DNA from 4 places in the Paenibacillus sp. MAH-35 genome. Region 1 is predicted to be linked to each of the others. Evidence: riboswitches for the same ligand, from Rfam matches in the RefSeq annotation. Region 1 holds a riboswitch; each other region holds the start of a gene.
The links. Region 1 has a riboswitch for cyclic di-GMP ahead of AC3Y2E_RS02595 (hypothetical protein). Riboswitches for the same ligand answer to the same signal wherever they lie in the genome.

Region 1 (3,722 bases):
GGAAGGCGAGCTGGATACGGGCAGCTTCCGCCGAGTCGTGCAGACTCTTATGGATCAGCGCGCGAATGGAATCGTCATTAACGGAACGACCGGGGAATGCCCGACCGTCCGCCCCGAAGAGGTGCGTCTCTTGATGGAGGTTGCGCTGGAGGCAAGGGGAGAGCGAACGTTTCCGATTCTGATCGGTACGGGCTCGAACGATACGGCGGAAGCGGTAAGCCTGACGAAGCAGGCTCAGACGCTGGGAGCGGACGGCGCGCTCGTCGTGACGCCGTATTACAACCGTCCGTCGAAGCAGGGAGTGATGGAGCATTACCGGCGGGTCGCCGATGTCGGACTCCCGGTCGTCGCCTACCATATCCCGCACCGGACCGGCCTGGAGCTGACCTCCGGCGACATCGCCGCGATTCTCGGGATCGAAGGTGTGGCGGGAATCAAAGAGAGCACCGGCGGAGTCCGCAACTTCATCGAGCTGTCCGGCCATACGGACAAGGCGCTGCTGTGCGGGGACGACCTATACTTCTTCGCAGCTTTATGCTGCGGTGCGAGCGGAGCGATGATGGCTTCCGCGAATATGTATACCGGCCGTTTTGTCGAGGTGTATGAGCAGTTCTCTCTAGGCCGCTGGCTGGAAGCGAGAGCGAAGTTCGACGAGCTTGTGCCGCTAATCGGCCTGCTGTTCGCCGAACCGAACCCTTCGCCGGTAAAATGGATGATGAAGCAAACCGGGTTGCTGCTTTCGGATCGGGTAAGGCTTCCGATGACGCCGGTCAGCGAAGAACTGGAGCGGAAGCTGGCAGAGTTGCTTTCTTGTGATAGGTGAAAACTATAAATATTATCCATTTCATATATTGGACCAATAACGAAACATCCTTCACAATTACTATTAAGTAGAAGGAAGGATGTGCGTGAAAATGAGAATGGAACCCTATGGTCAGAAAGACGGAGACGGCGTGAGCGCCGCAACAGGTGGTACGGGTGCCGGTAGACGTCCGGAGTCGTCAAGCGGCTGGAATGCCGCCTTGTACGATTCGAGACTCGGTTTTGTGTCCGAGTTCGGCAAATCGCTTGTCGATCTGCTGGATGTACAACCGGGCGAAGCGGTGCTTGACGTCGGCTGCGGAACCGGCGATTTGTGCCGGGTGCTGGCGGACCGGGGAGCGGCGGTACAAGGGATCGATTTTTCGGCGGAGATGATCGAAGCGGCCCGGACGAAATATCCGGAGCTGGTCTTCGAGGTGGCGGACGGCCAATCGTACGAGACGGACCGGAGGTTCGACGCCGTAATGTCCAACGCCGCCCTGCACTGGATGAAGCGCCCGGAGGGCGTCGTCCGGGCCGTCCGGAACGTCCTTGTCCCAGGCGGACGTTTCGTAGCCGAGTTCGGCGGGAAAGACAATGTGGGCGCGATCGTTGCGGCGATTTACCGGACGCTGGAGAACTTCGGCGTCGATCCGGAGCCGCGTAATCCGTGGTATTTCCCATCGGTCGGACAATATGCGGCACTGCTTGAAGCTTCCGGCTTCCGTGTCGGATATGCGCTGCACTATTCGCGGCCTACTCCGCTGGAGGACGGCGAGAGGGGACTGGACCATTGGCTGGATATGTTCGGCGGCGTCTTTTTCACCGGACTGACCGATGCCCGGAAAGAAGAAGCGTACGAGGAAGTGAAACGTCTGGCGCGCCCGGCCTTGTTCCGGGACGGACGCTGGGTGGCCGATTACTGGAGGCTGCGGATTTTGGCATTTGCGCCTTAAGTCTCAAAATAGTCCAAAATGCCTATTAATGACTTCGGGAATATGTGGTACTATGGGCATAGTTGATAGGAATTATCGGATAAAGGCAAACCTGGGCGAAAGCCAGGGGCGCAAAGCCACGGGTCTACAGCGAACTTCGCCATGACAGCCGGGTTGCCCATAAGCTGATGCATGTCGTCATCAAACCGGACGGACGTCGCTTTAGGGCGTCGTCTTTTTTTGTGTTGGAGGCTTAGGAACGCTTGGAGAGAAGCGGTGCCTGACGTCATTCGTGACCTTAATCTGGGGGTGATGCGCGTATGAACGATGAAGTGATGCAGTTGAAAAGCGATTTGCACCGGTTAACGGTCGAACTGATCGGCAATTGCAAATATTGCTCCTTAATTTCCTCGAATGTGGAGTACAAAACCCCCATTTATTGCACCAAGTTTACCGGTCCCATCCATCCGACCTGCGTCAATGTGACGACCTGCTTGTCATGCCAGGAATACAAAGGAAACTAAGTCCGAATCGAGCCGAATACGAACAAAGGAAGCCTTCCGGACGCCGGGAGGTTTTTTTGATAGTTCAGAGCCTCTTTCCCGGTCGAGTCAGCAAGTGTCGCATCGACACGGAATAGGAGCGGTGGAAGGTAACTTTTCCCTTTCCACTTGGTTGTCCATAATGAATCGACAGCCTCGCCGAAGCCTCCTATTTTGTTCAGAGCCGCGTGCATACATTTCCCCGCGGGGCGTACGGTTCAGCGAAGAGGAACACTCTTGCCCGCAAGAACGAGGTTTACGGTTTCGAGCCTCATTGAAGACGAGTATGTTGCCGTCAACCCCCATCAACGAGCGGCTCCCGACCGAAGGTGCCCACTGTCTCCCGCGCACCTAACGTATAGCTCGTACATCAAAGGATCGCCCGGACGTTTTTATCGAAAGGTTTTTCTCAAATCATGCGAGGCTTAATTGTGGCTTCTCCCGGAAAAATACAATCTTGCGCGCACCTTTTCCTTGCTGCTGAATATCGGTAGTACTAGGCGAAGATCCGCGAGGAGGAGGTGTACCGGCGCTATGATGGAATTCCGCAATTTATCGGCCCAAATATCGAAAAAAGTGATGATCAAGCCGCGGCTGCAAATCCGCTATCCGCAGCTGACCGGGCTGCCGAACCGGAAAGCGCAGCATGAGATCAACGACCGGATTCTGAAGCTCGTCTACCAGATGATTCGCGATCAGGGTTATGTCGAGGACAAAAACAAGGAAATGACCGGCATTTATGAGGTCATGCTGAACGAAAACGGGCTGATCAGCATTGTGTTCCAAAACTACGCCTATGCAAAAGGAGCGGCTCACGGCATCACGCTGCAAAAGTCGCTGACGATGGACTTGTGGGACGGGGACGATTATGATTTCGATGATCTGTTCCGCGATGGGAGCGGGTATAAGGCGCATATTGACGCGATTCTAAAGCGACAAATCGAGGAGAACGACATGCCGATCCTGGAAGGCAAAACGTTCAAGGGAGTCGGACCGGATCAGGACTATTATTTAACTCCAAGCGAGCTTGTCGTGTATTTCCAATTGTACGAATATACGCCCTACGCTTACGGATTCCCGACTTTCCCGATTCCGTATACGGAAATCGCGGATATAGCCGATCCCGAAGGACCGATCGGCAAGCTTCAGCACGCCGTGGTCTGAAGATTCGGCGCACGTGATTTGGGGTACACAAAGTACAGAATCGTTTTTGAGCGGTTTGCCGCTCTTTTTTTATACACGGCTTTGGACGAGCGAGCAAATGCGCCTTCTGTCCTCCGGCGTAAAGAACGCAAGCCCGCAGGCCGAGCTTATGAGCTTATGAGCTTATGAGCTTATGACCTTGAGCTAACGAACCATATCGTACTTATAGCCGTAACAAGACTTCATAACAGATCTAACGAATCCCAGCTACCTTATGGAGTCGAACATGGGCGGGAGTGCG
Region 2 (3,722 bases), on a different contig from region 1:
ATGAGTCTGCTAGGAACGTAAGCGACGAATATACCGCGAAAGGAGGCCGGAGGGATATGACTCCACCGAGAAACGAATCGCTGCAGCTGTACGTCGTCTTGTCCAGAGCATGCCAATGGGTAAACGCGCATGCCGACCGGGACATCCGGAGGCACGGCTTGAACCGGACCGAATTCGGCGTTCTGGAGCTGTTGTATCATAAGGGGCGCCAGCCGTTGCAGCAGATTGGCGGCAAAGTATTGATGACGAGCGGCAACATTACCTACGTTGTCGACAAGCTGGAGAAGAAGGAACTCGCCGAACGGGTAGCCTGTGCGGAAGACAGGCGGGTCTATTACGCGGAGATTACCGAGAAAGGAAAAGCGTTTATGGAGAACGCGTTTCCGGAGCATACGAAAGCAATTGAGGAAGCTGTTTCCGGGTTGACGCCGGAAGAACAAAAGCTGGCATCCGAGCTGCTCAAAAAGCTGGGCCTGACCGCAGAACAAAGCTTCAAGTGAGCGTCCTGCTAGGCAGACCGACAGACCAGCGGTCAGACAACCGTCCGGGGTAACAACGGCGGTCGGCTAGCCATGCAGACCGCTTCGGTTTCCTGCATGATCCGATTCCCGAAATCCGATCCGGCGTTACTCCTCCCAGCCGCAAGCGTCATGTACGCAGCGCAGTTGCTAGATACTTGCGGCATACTATTTTTTTGCACCATTTTAACTTAAAATTAAGATTTTTATTGATATATGATTTCCTATCCGTCTTTGTTGAAGTGTGTTGTGTATGTGCCATTATTCTAGGTATGGAGGCTGATTCGCTATGAATATTCAACGTTTTTCACCAGCTCAGCAAGGAACGGGAGCGTTTGACGGAGGTAAAATTATCGAGCAGAAGCCGATCGGATTTCCCGGTGAAGGCGGTGCCGTGAAACGTGTCGGTCCTCTCTTCTACTGGGCGTGGGCGTTTACGCCCGAGGATGGCTATATTCCCCCGCACCCGCATCAGGCCTTCGAGATTGTCACCTATGTGATCCAAGGCAAGGCTGTGCACGGAGACTCGCTGGGCACCAAGAGTACGATTGGAGCCGGCGGAGCGCAAGTGATGCAGACGGGATCGGGCGTCTCCCACGAGGAACGTTTTGTCGGACCGGATATGGAAGGATTTCAGATCTGGTTCGAGCCCGACCTTCGCCAAACACGTTACGATCAGCCGACCTATCGCCAATTCGAGCACGAGCAGTTCCCGGTTCAAGAACACGAGGGCGTCACCGTCAAAGAAGTCATCGGCGGGCAATCGCCGGTAGCGCTGAAGGTGGATGCGCATATGCGGGATATTACAATACAGGCGGGCGGCGAATATGTGCTGGAGCTGGCGGCGGGACGTTCGATGGCGGTTCTGGCGATTCGCGGCACCGGATCTCTCGGTTCGGCCGATGACGAACCGTCGGCGCTGCATTCCAAAGATTTCGCCGTATTGGACGCAGGCGGGACTAGCGGCTCAGCCGTTGTGAGAGCAGCGGCAGGTGAAGCTCTGCGACTCGTCGCGATCGACGTGCCCTCGGAAACCGATTATCCGCTGTATAACAAACGCTGATCGCACCGGATACCGACTCTCTGTCGAAACCGGCAATGAGAAGCCTCACATGCATAAGCTGCGAAAACCGGACTCCTAATCCAACGCCCCGGTATGATTTGCACCTCATAATGAGTCGGTATGCACGATGTGCCGCCAGTCAAGGCAGGAGACCGCTTACGGACCTGCCCTGACTGCGTGTTCCGGCGGCGGAAAGCATAACCCGGGCGCTGGCGGCGGCAGAAAAAAACGGGATAAAGAGCTCTCGCACCACGCACGGCACGAAAGCTGCTTTATCCCGTGTACGGTCCGGCCGTCCCGGCCGACCGCGGAAGATCCGCTCCTATACCGTCCGTGGAGCGGCCAAATATTCTTGAAGCAGCCGGTACAATTGAATGACCCGATCCAAATTTTTGCTGAACCGGAACGAAATCTTCCTCTCGCCCTGCCAATAAAAAATAAACAGATTGTTGTGCCGCCCGACGACGAGCTCCACATCCCACTTCGAATCGTTCAGCCGGTACTTGTCCCGGTTAAAAAAAAGCTTCGGCCCTTCCTTCGAACGATACATGCCGACAAAGTCGTTCCCCATCTTCAGGTAATACCCTTGCTCCGCCGATGCGTGCCGTTCCTCCATAATGATTCAGCTCCTTCGCCCAAGTGATGAAGAGCCGATACTGGTCCTGCTCCCGTTCCCCGACCCCTGGCATACAAAAAAATCCCCCAAAAGCGCAGACCTGCTTCGTAGCCCATCGCTGTTCCTTTGGAAGCTCCCGTTATCCATAAGAAATTGCTTGGCACAACTTCCTATATTACAAAAAACTCCGATCCAAATCGTTCGGCAGCTGGCTGGCTTGGCAAGGTCGATTCCGACCTGCTGCTTTAGCCCCTCTAGCTTTGCGTCGCCGGCTTTAGCCGGGTTTGCCGTTTGTCGGGAGGTAATCGAAGTTAGGTATGGTATGGTATGTATCGCGTCTTCCTTCTTAGAATAGGGGAGAAGCCCCTTCTTCGCATCCTCCTTTGTACCTAATTCCGGGAAAAATGCCCCGATTATTTGCAATTTTCTTCTTTTTTTCGACAACTATTCCCGGTATATTCCATATGGTTACTATTTTTATCCTTTTTCGCGATGAATGCCCCTGCGCAAAATAAGTTTTTTTCTGGGAGCCAGATAGTTCAGTCCGCTAAAAATGGACACGTTCCTCTCAAAAAGAAAGGAATCGGGCGTTAACCCGATTCCCCGGCTTGCCGATCAGCCCTTAGATCCAAGCCCGGCTGACGATAACAAGCAAGATGAACAGTACCAGAATTACGCCTGTCGAAGTAAACAAGCCTCCAACTCCCGGGCCGCAACCGCATCCTGCACCGCCAACGTATCCCATGGTCAGTCCTCCTCGATATTTCATGATTGTGCGGCCGACATCCGTTGCAACCGGCCGGGCGGCCCGATTGACAGTCGGGATGAATGAACCACACGATCTACAATATGAGGAGGGGCGGGTAACGGACTGTACAGATGTCCCGGCGAACGTAACTTTTTATCAATACCGGTTTGCGGCACTCCGCTTACAGGTCGTCCGGATTTTTGATGACAAGAACGGGGACTTTCGCATGCTGCACCACATAATGGCTGACACTGCCGAGGAACAGCTCCTTCAGCGTGCTGAGCCCTCTGCTGCCGATTACGATCAGATCCGCTTGCAGCTCTTCGGCGTAATCGAGCAGGGCGCGCGCCGGATCTCCTTGAAGCAGCGCAGTCGCCGCATTCGGCAAATCCGTCGCCAGCTCCTTGGCTTCGTCCAGCGTTCTCTCCGAGTCGGACAACTCGTCCAGCTCCATGCGCACCGGCGCGGCGATCATCGCTTCGCCTACGACCAGGTTCGGATAATGGAATACATGGGCGATCGTAAGCCGCGAGCCCGGTATGCTGCGAACGAGCTCCTTTGCGCGCAAGAGCGCCGACTGGGCTTGCTCCGATCCGTCATATGCGACCAGTACATGTTGAAATGGCATATACAGCACCTCTTTTGTTAGATAGATCGTTCTTATTTCAGCGTACCACTCGTCATGTCCGGATACTGTGAGAAACATCACAAGCGGTTGCAGTACATCCTACATCTATACCCCAATATGCCACGGTCAAAACAGCCCTGCTTCATCCG
Region 3 (3,722 bases), on a different contig from region 1:
GGTCGAACTCCGGATCGTACCAGCTCCGCAGGTTCGCCTCCCGCTTGTAGGAACCGTCCGCATCCGCCTTCAGCTTGCCGCTTGTCTGGACGGCCATCGCCCGGAACACATCGGCAGGCATGGCGAACAGCTCCTCCTTGGCTTTCGCCTTCGCCTCATTCCCGTCGAGCCCGGAATACCCCTTCATCAGTTCGTACGGGATAAGCAGCGCCCCGTTAAGCGGGAACAACGGCTCGTGATGCCGGAGTCCGAGCTCGGCGATAGTCCCGTGAATCCGCTCCAGACCAAGCTTATCCTGCAAATAGTCGGTATTGGCGTTTGAGCTGTACCGGATCATGCCTTTCGCCACCTCTTCCAGCGTCACGGCGTCGCCTTCGGCCTTCGAGCTTTCCTCGATATACGCCAGCCAGGCCGGATGAGCCCCTCCGTCCAGATTCGGCAAATAGTAACGGTCCAGCACAGACAGCGGCACCCGCTCTTCCGGATGAATCGTGCCGGCCGCGGCCTGCTTCGCATACTCGATCGCAATCATCGTTTTCACGGCGCTCGCCAGCGGCATGACCCGGTCCGAATTCGACTGCGCAATCGTTTGACCGTCCCTCCGAAGCGTAATGGCCGCCTTCTCCGGATTGTTCGTTACGAATTTCCATACATAGTCGGCATTCGCTTTTTTCGCCCAATACGCCGTCCCCCCGATCCAAATAACCGCACCTGCAAGCAACGTCCCGACGCCAATTCCGATCCACATCCAAAGTTTCAAGATAAGTCTCCTCCCGGTCATTGATTACCTGATACAAGTCAAACTTACGTGTCTGCCATCAACGGGTTCGGCGGCCATCCAGCCGTTCTCCAGCCGCGCCTCCGACTTTGTACTAGTCGTATTGTACCGGACGAAGCTTACCTGACTTCAAACCGTACCTTAACGGCACCTTAATTCATTGAATTTCGCGGCGAAACCCGAACGCGCTCCGCTTCCTAGACAGGAGGCGGGCAGGTTCGGGCTTCGGATTGTGCGCAGAACGGAGCTGCTTGTATTCAGTTTTTGCGGTGCGAGGTCAACTCGTAAAACAAATCTCCCTGTTCCGCCACTTCATCCAGCCTCACCGCCGGAGGATTGCGCAACAGATGATCCGGCAAGCTCAGAAATTGCCGCACCAGCTCTTCATCGAACTGGATGCCGCTTTGCTCGAGAAGTTCTACCTTGGCCTGTTCGACCGTTTTTCCTTTTTTGTAAGGCCTGTCCGAGGTCATGGCGTCGAACGCGTCCACGATCGAGCACATGCGGGCCAACCGGGGAATCCGGCTGCTGCCGAGCCCCGTCGGATAACCGGACCCGTCCCACCGCTCATGATGATACTTGACGATATCCAGCAGCCGGGCATCTTTCATCCCTTCCTGCATCAGCAGTTCGCTGCCCGATTCGGGATGCGTCCGCATCCGGTCCCATTCGCCCTGGTCAAGCTTGCACGTTTTTTGCAAAATGGCTGTTTCGATTTTAATTTTCCCTACATCATGCACACAGCATCCCACAATAAAAACTTGCCGGTCCTCCGGTCCGGCCAACGGATAATGCGTGACCCAGCACTGGGCGAGCGCCCCGACCCGGCCTACATGTTCGAACGTCTCCCTGTCTTTATCCGACAATCGCTGCAAAAGACGGTTGATCGCGTACAGCATTACTTCTCCCCCTTCATCGGCAATAAGCTGAAATCGTGTGTCGGCCTGATAATCGCGGGGTTCCGATCAACAAAAAAACCCTCAGGTTAGAGGGGTCCCGTCTCATAGTTCGGCGACCTGGCTGGCATGACGTAATACGGTTGCATCCCATATTCGCAACCGGCGGTTCTCGGCGCGAATATGGGACAAATTACATGGTAGCCCCAATGGTTTTGCGGCCTTATCTTTCGATAAGTGTGCCTTTGGATTCGATTATGAACAAGTATTTAGTTCCATCATCCTATTGTTTTTATTGAATATGTGCAATTAGTTTGATTGTAACCGATTTGTATATTTTTGTCATGCAAAATCAAAAAAAATGTCGATATTCCTCACATGCTCTCGATTTGTAATGTATAATCACGAATTAAGTGCGTTTTTCGCAACGATCAGGCTCGCCTTTTGTCGAATAAAGGGTCACCATCCAAACGAATCACAACCAAATCAAATAAGGCTATTCCAATAGTGTTGCATCACAGATCACAGGAAAACGTCCCCGTTTTCAAACGAAAGGACCTCAACTTCCACGGTCACGTGGAGGCTGAAGTCCTTTATCCCGAGGCACATCGGTTCGAACGGCGCACAATATTCTCAAAAGTGAATGTGCAGACAGCCCCGTTTCGTGTCCGCCCCATATGCGGTCCGGTTAGGCGTCAGGCTTTCCCGGCTCTCTCGAGCAGGTCGCGTACGACGACACTGACCATGATCAGGCCGGCTACAGGCGGTACAAACGAGTTGCTGGCCGGCGGCTGCTGCGCTTTGCGGATATCCGGAGCGTTCTCCGGCACGATCCGCTGCGTAACGTCACCGCGCGGCTTAATCGGCTCCTCGGTCGAGAAGACGACCTTGACGCCTTTTTTGATCCCGTCCTTGCGCAGCTTCTGGCGGATGACGCGGGCGAGCGGGTCAACCGACGTCTGCGAGATGTCCGCCACGCGGAACTGCGTGGGGTCCATCTTGTTCGCCGCCCCCATGCTGGAGATGATCGGTATTTTGCGTTTCAGGCATTCTTTGATGAGATGGATCTTGTATGTCACCGTATCGGAGGCGTCCAGCACGTAGTCGAGCGGATAGTCGAAAAACTTCTCGTACGTCTCCTCGGTGTAAAACATCCGCAGCGCGATCGCATCGCAATCCGGATTGATCAGCTTGACCCGGTCGCGCATCAGCTCGGCCTTCGGTTGCCCGACGGTAGTCGTCAGCGCATGAATCTGGCGGTTAATATTCGTAATATCGACGACATCCTTGTCCACCATGATCACGCGTCCGACGCCGGTACGAACAAGCGCTTCCGCCGCAATCGAGCCGACTCCGCCGATGCCGAGCACGGCAACCGTACTGCCCTTCAACACGTCCAGTCCTTCGGGGCCGATCGCCAGTTCCGTTCGCGAAAATTGATGCAGCATATTCAATCCCCTTCGCTAGATCCGGGCGCTCCGCCGCCGGAGGAAATGCTCCGGAAGCGGGCCCGTCGTATGCTATTATCGACTGTTGTGAAATAACGAGCCTGCTACGTGACAGGGTTATCTTCCCGGTTATGGAAAACGATTCACCCCAGGAGAGCGCTAATATCGCAGCAGTTATTAAGCTTTGGCAGCTACTTCCTTTACGGCGAGCTTGATCGACAAGTCTTCAAGCTGCTTCGAATCGACTTCGGACGGCGCGTTCATCAGCAGGTCGGTTGCGCTCGCCGTTTTCGGGAAAGCGATCGTTTCGCGCAGATTCGTGCGGCCCGCCAGCAGCATGATCAGACGGTCGAAGCCAAACGCGATGCCGCCGTGCGGAGGCGTGCCGTATTCGAACGCGTCCAGCAGGAAGCCGAATTTCTCGTGGGCTTCCTCACGGGAGAAGCCGAGCGCCTGGAACATTTTCTCCTGCACGTCGCGTTTGAAAATACGCATCGAGCCGCCGCCCACTTCGTAGCCGTTCAGCACGAGGTCGTACGCTTGAGCGCGGATTTGACCCGGATCGGTATCGAAATACGCCAGATCCTCTTCAACGGGGCG
Region 4 (3,722 bases), on a different contig from region 1:
ACTTACAAGCGTGACCCGTCAGGCGTTAAGCGGAATGGAGCTGCCCGACGCAGCTATCGTATCGGTAGACCCGGGCGAACGCGGCGTGCGTTCCGTGTTGCTCGCAGACCGGGAGAACGGCCTGTACCACCGGATCTTTGTCGCGCGCAAGTTCGGAATGCTATGGAGCAACCCAGGCGGAGGCAGCTTCCGGATGCCTCTAGATCCCGGAATTAAAGTAGATTTCCGCGGAGGGATGACCACAATAGAGGACTACAGGTTTTTTTACTACTCCGGCCAAATAAATGATCCTGCGATCGCCAGACTGCAGGTCGTCTGGCAGGACGGCGTATCCCAGGACGTCACGGTGCAAAATGGCCTTTATCAAGTGATCCGGGCGCTGCCGGCACGTTCATCGACATGGAATCCCCAAGACAAACTGATCGCATACGACAGTCAAGACCGGACCCTATACGAGCTTAGTCCGGAACGCAACGAAATACGCTGATCTCCCGCCGGCTTGAGTTGATGGCCATCCTCTCAGCGTGTATGCTGTACAGAGAGGATCGTATAAAGGAGATCGGAGTTATGGATATTCGCATCGTATCGCTTAATGTCGGAAAACCGCAGTCGTTCATCTACAAAGGCGCCGCAGTAGAAACGGGGATCTTCAAGCAGCCGGCGGAGCAAGGTCCGGTCCTGCTGACCGCAACCAATTTTGCAGGCGACGGCCAGGCCGATCTCGTCCACCACGGGGGGCCGGACAAAGCCGTATGCGTCTATCCGTTCGAGCATTATGCTTACTGGGAGCGCGAGTTGAACCGGACTATGCATTACGGGGCGTTCGGGGAAAATTTGACGGTGCTCGGCATGACAGAGGACCGGGTGTGCATCGGCGATATTTACGCCTCGGGAGAGGTACGGCTTCAAGTGACGCAGCCGAGGCAGCCGTGTCACAAGCTGGCCAAAAAATACGATATCCCGGACCTCGCGCTGCGGGTGCAGCATACGGGCTACACCGGCTTTTATTGCCGCGTGCTGACGCCGGGACTGTTCGACCGGAACGCCCCTCTGACCTTGGAGCGCCGGCACCCGCTCGGCATAACCGTTCAATACGCCAACACGATCAAACATCACGACAAGATCAACCTGGACGGCATTGCCGCCCTGCTGGCAGTAGAGGAGCTGTCGGGCAACTGGCGGGCCTCCTTCGAGAAACGAATCGCAGGAACCGAACCGTCCGAGGGCGAGCGGTTAAACGGGAAGCCGTAACCCTCGGCTCTGCATCCTCGTTCTTGCGAGCAGACCGCGTTTTGTCTTCGCTGAAACGACATATGTGCGGGTTAGTTAAATGGCAAACTGGCTAACTAGTTAACTAATTAACTAATTAACTAATGAGCTAACTAACCAACTCTAACCAACCAAATAGGAGCCTTTAGTACCCTATTTTCGGCCTTTTCAAATAACTAACACGAATAGAGGCGGTCTGCACCCCTTATTTCAACCAACTGGTCGCGTCTGCACCCTTTTCGCCGATTTTAACAGCTCCTAATCGCTCTTATTCCGTGTCCAGGCCAGTTTTCGGACAAAATAAAGCATACAAACGAGACTGTCGATTCATTGTGTAGAAGTGTTAGCAAGACCGTTCCAAGTGAAAAGTTACCTTCTTCTGCTCAAACAGGTTGTCCGGAATCCCTTGATTGAATAAGGATTGTAAGGTAGGGGATTCCAGACAAAACTCGCCAGAAGGTAATCTTTTCCCTTTCCACTTGGTTGTCCACAATGAATCGACAGCCTCACAAACCGCTCTTATTCGGTTCTGTCCCCGCTTGGAGCTGGACAACAGGCTAAAGCTAAACGGCCGCCCACGATAGGCGACTTTGCAGTACTGCCGCACTTGGAGCACTTGTGGCACTTGCGGCACTTGCGGCACTTGCTGACTCGACAAGCAGATGGCCCCATCCCCGTTTTAGTACGGTGGAAACTTTGATCTACCCAAAAAAGACCGGCAAGGCTCAACCTTCATCCGAAGGCTGGACTTTGCCGGTCTTTCCATATTTCCTCTATTAGCAAGCACAAGGCTTGAACGTATGATCTTTGATCGTCCGGACTACTTTAATCGACGTAACGGAAGTAGCCAGCGGCTGTCTTGGCTTGAAGGTGAGATTCAAGAAATCGGTAAGCTCCACTTCATGACCGGAATTTTTGAACGCTTCGACGAAATCGCCGACAGTCGGTTTTTTGCCGAGCTCGCAATAGATGTCGATCTGCTTGCTCACTTTGCCAAATTTGTCAAAATACTCCACCGTCGAGTAATATCTTTCCTTCAACATACAGTTCCTCCTAAGAAGTGTAGTCTACCGAATGTTGATGGAGCAGCTTCGCCTCCAACCATTTTCGGCAACCCGGCCGCCTTAGAGAATCCTCCTTAGGCCCGTCGGCTTTGCGTCCCGGACTTTCGTCCGGTTTGCCTTTATCGTCCTGCTCAGAAACGCGCTTTCATACCCGTATTACCTTCTACTATACAATATTACGGGACATTTTTCTAGACGAAATCTTCCAAGTCAAGATGAAATTCGAGCACTCGTTTTGCTGCTTTAGCACTATTCACTTTGTGTTGGTTCTTGTCGAATAAAAAGTATACCCGGATGCCGAGATGGCGGAAGGGAAATCCATATATAGGGGGAACGAGCATGTCTACTCATTGGAGCCGGAGCATCATTGCCAAGCTGAGCTTTTTCGCCGCGCTGTGCGCACTGCTGATGACGGCCGGACAAGCCGCAATTTCTTATTTGCAGCAAAAGGATCAGTATTATAACGAGCTCAAACAGTACCAGCAGATGGTGCACAAGTCTGTCGAGCAGCATGCCGGAAAGTTCGCTTCGCTCAAAGACTTTATCAAGACCAACAAAAAAGCCGATCTGGCACAGCCGGGCATTGCCCTTATTCAACCTTATATGGACCTGTACACCGGATCGGGCGGCGTGGCCAATACGTATCTGCTCTATCCCGGAACGATCGAATCCGGGGGCAAAACCGCGATGACGATCATGCTCGCGAACAAATCGCTTGCCGATTCCGGCTTCCAGCCTTCCACTCCGTACGAGCTGCCTCCGGCATTTACGAAAGCGATCCGGGCGGCGGAGAGCGGCGAGATCGGGGTATCCGACGTATTTTCCGACGATTATGGGACATGGGTCAGTATTTTGAGTGCGATACGCGATGAGAATGGCGGCGTTACGGCCATTTTGGGTATTGATTTCGATTATGCGAACGTACAGCATCAGCTGGACGCCAAGCTGAGAACCAGCTTGCTGGTCGGCCTCCTCACCGGGACGATCGCCGTGGCAATGATGATCGCCGTCATCGTATGGATCATCAGGCCGGTTCGCGAACTGACCCGGATTACTCAGAAAGTGGCCGGCGGGGATCTGACCGAATCGGTCTCGATCCGGCGCAAGGACGAGATCGGCGAGCTGTCCGCCTACTTCGGCGTCATGATCGGCAATATCCGCGAGATGATCGGGCGCATCCGCGAGACGTCGGACGTCGTCGCCGAGAACGCCGAGACGCTGCACGGAGGATCGGAGCAGACATCGGAAGCTGCCCGCCACGTCGCCATGTCGATCGAGCAGGTAGCGGCCGGTACCGAGCGGCAGTTGACGAGCTCGGAGGAAAGCGCCAAAGCGATGGAGGAGATGGCGCAGGGTGTCCAGCGGATCGCGGAGTCGGCGGTAACCGCA

Region 2: it holds a riboswitch for cyclic di-GMP, as region 1 does, so the genes downstream of both, AC3Y2E_RS18015 (hypothetical protein) here and AC3Y2E_RS02595 (hypothetical protein) in region 1, are expected to answer to the same signal.
Region 3: it holds a riboswitch for cyclic di-GMP, as region 1 does, so the genes downstream of both, AC3Y2E_RS04915 (HD-GYP domain-containing protein) here and AC3Y2E_RS02595 (hypothetical protein) in region 1, are expected to answer to the same signal.
Region 4: it holds a riboswitch for cyclic di-GMP, as region 1 does, so the genes downstream of both, AC3Y2E_RS30635 (hypothetical protein) here and AC3Y2E_RS02595 (hypothetical protein) in region 1, are expected to answer to the same signal.

Annotation. Positions count from the first base shown of each region.
Region 1 is NZ_JBYUPU010000002.1:191,379-195,100, reverse strand. It holds gene dapA (4-hydroxy-tetrahydrodipicolinate synthase) at 1-823, shown strand, start outside; gene AC3Y2E_RS02600 (class I SAM-dependent methyltransferase) at 915-1,757, shown strand; cyclic di-GMP riboswitch class I at 1,832-1,918, shown strand; gene AC3Y2E_RS02595 (hypothetical protein) at 2,057-2,260, shown strand; gene AC3Y2E_RS02590 (DUF3298 and DUF4163 domain-containing protein) at 2,813-3,442, shown strand.
Region 2 is NZ_JBYUPU010000016.1:2,030-5,751, reverse strand. It holds gene AC3Y2E_RS18025 (MarR family winged helix-turn-helix transcriptional regulator) at 57-500, shown strand; gene AC3Y2E_RS18020 (pirin family protein) at 808-1,581, shown strand; gene AC3Y2E_RS18015 (hypothetical protein) at 1,904-2,197, opposite strand; cyclic di-GMP riboswitch class I at 2,398-2,496, opposite strand; gene AC3Y2E_RS18010 (sporulation protein YjcZ) at 2,820-2,942, opposite strand; gene AC3Y2E_RS18005 (universal stress protein) at 3,127-3,573, opposite strand.
Region 3 is NZ_JBYUPU010000003.1:344,204-347,925, forward strand. It holds gene AC3Y2E_RS04910 (serine hydrolase) at 1-760, opposite strand, end outside; gene AC3Y2E_RS04915 (HD-GYP domain-containing protein) at 1,036-1,677, opposite strand; cyclic di-GMP riboswitch class I at 1,786-1,928, opposite strand; gene AC3Y2E_RS04920 (tRNA threonylcarbamoyladenosine dehydratase) at 2,370-3,122, opposite strand; gene aspS (aspartate--tRNA ligase) at 3,300-3,722, opposite strand, start outside.
Region 4 is NZ_JBYUPU010000050.1:20,502-24,223, forward strand. It holds gene AC3Y2E_RS30625 (hypothetical protein) at 1-487, shown strand, start outside; gene AC3Y2E_RS30630 (MOSC domain-containing protein) at 568-1,251, shown strand; gene AC3Y2E_RS30635 (hypothetical protein) at 2,046-2,312, opposite strand; cyclic di-GMP riboswitch class I at 2,376-2,461, opposite strand; gene AC3Y2E_RS30640 (methyl-accepting chemotaxis protein) at 2,673-3,722, shown strand, end outside.